2 linked regions of the Bacillus pumilus genome follow. Each later gene encodes a partner of the first gene's protein in a complex. Links are inferred from orthologs where the notes say so. Each region holds a gene or a part of one and is shown in the gene's direction. Other genes may lie near its edges. The genes, in order: metK and groL.

Evidence for each region.
Region 2: the proteins of metK (region 1) and groL are in contact, whole or in part, in a cryo-EM structure (PDB 8P4O), measured with the Escherichia coli proteins. The link is inferred for Bacillus pumilus from one-to-one orthologs.

What each region holds. Positions count from the first base shown.
Region 1 is NZ_LT906438.1:2,733,719-2,736,969, reverse strand. What follows is about bases 335-3,251. They hold metK (methionine adenosyltransferase), read left to right. Parts: upstream 335-1,150; coding sequence 1,151-2,353; downstream 2,354-3,251. Other genes in these bases: asnB (asparagine synthase (glutamine-hydrolyzing)), read left to right, coding at 2,503-3,251; pckA (phosphoenolpyruvate carboxykinase (ATP)), read right to left, coding at 335-594. In the rest of the region: more of pckA, read right to left, coding at 1-334. UniProt on the Escherichia coli protein: Catalyzes the formation of S-adenosylmethionine (AdoMet) from methionine and ATP.
Region 2 is NZ_LT906438.1:601,944-605,111, forward strand. What follows is about bases 88-2,921. They hold groL (chaperonin GroEL), read left to right. Parts: upstream 88-604; coding sequence 605-2,239; downstream 2,240-2,921. Other genes in these bases: groES (co-chaperone GroES), read left to right, coding at 265-549; CKW02_RS03060 (DUF3231 family protein), read right to left, coding at 2,757-2,921. Outside these bases: CKW02_RS03045 (CPBP family intramembrane glutamic endopeptidase), read right to left, coding at 1-35; more of CKW02_RS03060, read right to left, coding at 2,922-3,168.

The sequences.
Region 1 (3,251 bases):
CTTTTTCATCTCTCCTGCATACTCTGTTCCACCGATCAGAATGGTACGTTTTTCAAAAGAAACGATAATAAACGTTTCAGAGTTTGTGCCATCTGTTTCAGGATCTGCTTTAAAATGCGGTGCAGATAAGATGGTGAACGGTTTTTCGTTTGAAGAAGGTGTTGATCCGTCAGGTCTGATGAATAGCTGCTTTGCAAAGAGATTGTGCCATGCAAATTCGTTTACCACTGTAATTGGCATACGGTATCTTTCATCTGCACCGGCAAATCCTTCAAAGACGAATAGTTCATCACGTTCTTTTAAGTATGACACAACCTTTGTATATAAACGGTCAAATGCTTCTTTAGAAATCGGCTGGTTGACTTGACCCCAATCAATTTTATGTTCAGAGCTTTCTTCTTTCACGATAAATTTATCTTTAGGCGAACGTCCTGTGTAGGCACCCGTTGTAGCACGGACAGCTCCTGTTGATGTTAAAACGCCTTCATCACGTGCCAAAATCTTTTCAACAAGTTTCGGAACAGATAAATTTTGGTGCGTATTTTCTAATGAGAGCAATGACTGCAAATCTTCTTTTAAATCCACTGAGTTCATAAAAAAACCCTTCCTTTACCGTTGAATTTGTTTTGTTTCGATTAGTATAACACATTCGTAATAATAGTCTATACTATTTAAATATTTTTGTGTGTGTTTTTTCATTTCTGCTATGAAAATATGCTTTTTGGTGATGCTAATAACGTGGTGAAAAAAAGGGAAGATAATTCTGATGAAGCATTGACATGATGCAAGTATTTAAGATAAGATATCTTATTGAACGGATACTCTTATCCCGAGTTGGTGGAGGGACAGGCCCGATGAAGCCCAGCAACCGGTTTCTTATGAAAAGGCATGAATATGCTGAGAAACCAAGGTGCTAACCTGATGCAAGGTACAAGAACACCTTGAGCGATAAGAGTGAAAGGCATGCGATCTCAGACCCTTTCCTCGCAATGAAGGAAATGGTTTTTTTATTTTTGGGATATCATATGAACAAATTGCCAATAACATCTCTAATAGAAACGTTTTCAAATATAAGAGGGAACGAGTTCCGTATCATATTGGAGACCTCATCTTGGGATGATGTGGTCTTGTACAGGAGGAAATAGCCATTATGAGTCAAAATCGTCGTTTATTTACTTCAGAATCAGTGACGGAAGGACATCCGGATAAAATCTGTGATCAAATTTCAGACAGCATTTTGGATGAAATTTTAAAGAAAGATCCAAATGCACGTGTTGCCTGTGAAACTTCTGTTACAACGGGTCTCGTATTAGTAAGCGGAGAAATTACAACGTCTACTTATGTCGATATTCCAAAGACGGTGCGTGACACGATTAAGGAAATTGGCTACACGCGTGCGAAATATGGTTTTGATGCGGAAACATGTGCAGTGCTCACATCTATTGATGAACAGTCTGCTGATATTGCGCAAGGTGTAGACAAAGCGCTTGAAGCACGTGAAGGCACAATGACTGAAGAAGAACTTGATGCGATTGGTGCAGGTGACCAAGGATTGATGTTTGGTTTTGCCAACAACGAAACCGAAGAACTGATGCCGCTGCCGATTTCACTAGCGCATAAATTATCTCTCCGTTTAACTGAAGTACGCAAGGATCAAACACTTGCTTATCTACGTCCAGATGGAAAAACACAAGTAACAGTAGAATATGATGACCAAAATAAACCTGTTCGTATTGATACAGTGGTTATTTCAACGCAGCATGCACCAGAAGTGACGCTTGAACAAATTCAAAGCGACTTAAAAGAGCATGTCATCAGCCCTGTCGTTCCAAGTGAACTGATTGATGAACAGACAAAATACTTTATTAACCCAACTGGCCGATTCGTGATCGGTGGACCTCAAGGGGATGCTGGTTTAACTGGACGTAAAATCATCGTTGATACGTATGGCGGATACGCTCGTCATGGCGGCGGTGCTTTCTCTGGGAAGGACGCAACAAAGGTTGACCGTTCAGCGGCATACGCTGCTCGTTACGTAGCGAAAAACATTGTAGCTGCCGGCCTTGCAGATTCTTGTGAAGTACAACTTGCTTATGCAATTGGTGTTGCACAGCCTGTATCGATTTCAATTGATACTTTCGGAACAGGGAAAGCTTCTGAAGAAAAATTAATTGAAGTGGTTCGTGCGAACTTCGATCTTCGTCCAGCTGGCATTATTAAAATGCTTGACCTGCGTCGTCCGATCTACAAACAAACAGCTGCATACGGACATTTCGGCCGTCATGATTTAGATCTTCCGTGGGAAAAAACGGATAAAGCCGATACACTTCGCAAGGAAGCATTAGGACAATAACAACATATAAAACCGCTTATTTTAAGCGGTTTTCCTTTTGATTAAAAAAAAATTCTACAATAAGCGAAAAAATGTGAAACAAAATCGGACAAATAACTGTCTAATTATAGGTCTACTTTTAAGAAATAACATAACGTGGAGGCAATAATATGTGTGGGTTTGTTGGTGTGTTTAATCACCGTCCATTGTCCGAAACTACTGAGCAGGAAGAGTTAATTAAACAAATGAATCGTCTCATCGTTCACCGTGGTCCGGATGATGAGGGTTACTTTCATGATGAGCATGTAGGATTTGGATTTAGACGTTTAAGTATTATAGATGTTGAACACGGAAAGCAGCCGCTTTCTTATGAAGATGAAAAGTACTGGATTATTTTTAACGGGGAAATTTATAACTATGTGGAGCTGAAGGAAGAGCTTGTGAAAAAGGGCTATACGTTCAGCACAGATTCTGATACGGAAGTACTGCTTGCCACATACCGTCATTATAAAGAAGAAGCGGCTTCTAAGCTTCGCGGCATGTTTGCATTTTTAATTTGGGATAAAGAAGCGCAGCAATTATATGGCGCAAGAGATCCTTTTGGCATCAAACCGCTTTATTTCACACAAATGGATGAGCAAGTGTACTTTGCGTCTGAGCGCAAAAGCTTGATGGCTGTGAACGAGAACATTTTATTTGATGAGACTTCATTGCAGCAGTACATGTCGTTCCAATTCGTTCCTGAGCCAAATACGCTTGATCAAAAGGTGCATAAAGTTGAGCCTGGTCATAAGTTTATTTTACGCCCAGGACAGGAGATCGAATTTAAGACATACTGGAAAGTTCAATTCAAGCCTGAGCAAACACAAGAACAGAAGTTAATTGAAGAAGTACGAGATGCGATCTATGATTCTGTGAA
Region 2 (3,168 bases), 2.1 Mb from region 1 along the record:
TACGTTAAGATGATGTACCAATATTGTTTTTTCAAGTAACGAAAACCCCTTTACTAAAAGAACTAGATTTATTGTAACACAAGTCTTCTTTTTCGATGAAAAGGAAAGAATCTGAGTTGAAAAAAGATCATGAAAGCGTAAAAATTTTTAAAGGTTTTTACTTGAAATTACAGAAGACATTCTTTATTATAATAAATGTGTTAGCACTCACTGGTGATGAGTGCTAAAAAAGACTACATATAAAAATTGAGGAGGTTGTTTCTTATGTTAAAGCCATTAGGCGATCGCGTAATCATTGAACTCGTTGAATCTGAGGAAAAAACCGCTAGCGGTATTGTGTTACCGGATTCTGCAAAAGAAAAACCGCAAGAAGGTAAAATTGTTGCAGCAGGTTCAGGTCGTGTACTTGAAAGTGGTGAGCGCGTTGCGTTAGAAGTAAACACAGGCGACCGCATTATCTTCTCAAAATATGCAGGCACTGAAGTGAAATATGAAGGCAAAGAATATTTAATCCTTCGTGAGAGCGACATTTTAGCTGTTATTGGTTAATCACATAAAAAACATTGAGATACATTTTTAAAAAGACTGAGGAGGTTTCGTTATTATGGCAAAAGATATTAAGTTCAGTGAAGAAGCACGTCGCGCGATGTTACGTGGTGTAGATGCACTTGCAGATGCTGTAAAAGTAACTTTAGGACCTAAAGGACGTAACGTGGTTCTTGAGAAAAAATTCGGTTCTCCACTTATCACAAATGATGGTGTAACGATCGCAAAAGAAATCGAATTAGAAGATGCATTTGAAAATATGGGTGCAAAACTTGTGGCTGAAGTTGCAAGCAAAACAAACGACGTAGCTGGTGACGGTACAACGACTGCAACAGTTCTAGCTCAAGCGATGATCCGTGAAGGTCTTAAAAACGTAACAGCTGGTGCAAACCCTGTTGGCGTTCGTAAAGGGATCGAAGAAGCAGTGAAAGTAGCACTTGAAGGCTTGCACGAGATTTCTAAACCAATCGAAGGCAAAGAATCAATTGCTCAAGTTGCGTCTATTTCTGCAGCAGATGAAGAAGTTGGAAGCCTGATCGCTGAAGCAATGGAGCGTGTAGGTAACGACGGCGTGATCACAATCGAAGAATCTAAAGGGTTCACAACTGAGCTTGAAGTGGTTGAAGGAATGCAGTTTGACCGCGGATATGCTTCACCATACATGGTGACGGATTCTGATAAGATGGAAGCGGTTCTTGAAAATCCTTACATCTTAATCACTGATAAAAAAATCACAAACATTCAAGAAATCCTTCCTGTACTTGAGCAAGTTGTACAACAAGGAAAACCATTATTGCTCATTGCTGAAGATGTAGAAGGCGAAGCACTTGCAACACTTGTTGTGAACAAACTTCGTGGAACATTCAACGCAGTGGCAGTAAAAGCACCTGGATTCGGTGATCGTCGTAAAGCAATGCTTGAAGATATCTCTGTTCTAACTGGCGGAGAGTTAATCACAGAAGATCTAGGACTTGACCTAAAATCAACTGAAATCGGTCAGCTTGGCCGCGCTTCTAAAGTCGTTGTGACAAAAGAAAACACAACCATCGTAGAAGGTTCAGGAGATTCTGCTCAAATCTCAGCACGTGTGAACCAAATCCGTGCACAAGTAGAAGAAACAACTTCTGAATTCGATAAAGAAAAATTACAAGAACGTCTTGCAAAACTAGCTGGTGGCGTCGCTGTCATCAAAGTTGGTGCTGCAACTGAAACAGAACTAAAAGAGCGTAAACTACGCATCGAGGATGCACTTAACTCAACTCGTGCAGCAGTTGAAGAAGGTATCGTATCCGGTGGTGGTACAGCACTTGTGAATGTATACAAAAAAGTCGCTTCAATCGAAGCTGATGGTGACGTTCAAACAGGTGTAAACATCGTTCTACGTTCTCTTGAAGAGCCAATCCGCCAAATCGCTCACAACGCAGGTCTTGAAGGATCAGTCATCGTTGAGCGCTTGAAAAACGAAGAAATTGGCGTAGGCTTCAACGCAGCAACAAACGAATGGGTAAACATGATCGAAAAAGGAATCGTTGACCCAACAAAAGTAACTCGCTCTGCACTTCAAAACGCAGCTTCTGTTGCAGCAATGCTTCTAACAACTGAAGCAGTCGTTGCTGACAAACCAGAAGAAGGCGGCTCAGGCGGCGGAATGCCGGATATGGGCGGCATGGGTGGTATGGGTGGAATGATGTAATTAAGGTAAAACCTTGATATATCAACGCCTGAAACGATAATATGCTTTTCTTGTCCACGGATTTACCGGAAACTTGTGGAAAAAGAGCTAACTAAAAGAGAAGGTCTTTCATCAGTTTGCTAACTGTTGGGAGGCCTTTTCTTTCATATTAACAAGTCATTTCAGCATAGATTAGATATTCATCGTAGTAGTCCACCATGTGCTGCAATTGCAAGGACTATAATAGAGAAAGGTTATTTTCGAGGTTTTAAAACACATGTAAGCTGCTATCAATGTTTAAAACAACCTACAGTAAAAGGAGCTTTTAAATCTGAGGAAAATATTTTAGGGAAATTATAGGAATTGATCTTGTAGGGCTAGATGATGTAGGCTCAGAGACAATTGATGGGAATGGCAAAATGTAGAGGTTATAGAGAGATTGAAGGAGAAATTTTCATTTTGTAGAAAGTTCAAGGCTTAGCAAGAAAAGAGTAAACCCTAAAATCGGCTTACTCTTTAATGTTTAATCATCTTATGATTAGCAATCTTCTGCTTTGCTATGATGAAGAGGTGGTGGAATTAACCATCCTTTTTCTTTATTAAGTCTAAGGACTTTTGCTCCAAATGCTGCCTTTTGAGTATGAAACTGTCCAAACATCATAGCAATGTCTTCTCGAATGGATTGCCCCATAATTGTGCTACACGATACTAATCCTGACGCAATGTTCGCCGAAAGACCAGCGGCTATTTCTGGATCTTGAAAACGTGCCCCTACTGGAATATCGTCTATACAAGCTTTAGGTCGTTCAGGAGGTGTTGGAGGTAAGCCAATTCCATTTTCTTTTAGTAAAGTTTCAATTTCTTTGATTTCTTGTTGCGCACCTTGAATAGCTTCTTCAATTAATTTTTGTAAGTCTTCGTCACCTGCATGGTTTAAGTGGGTTTGATAA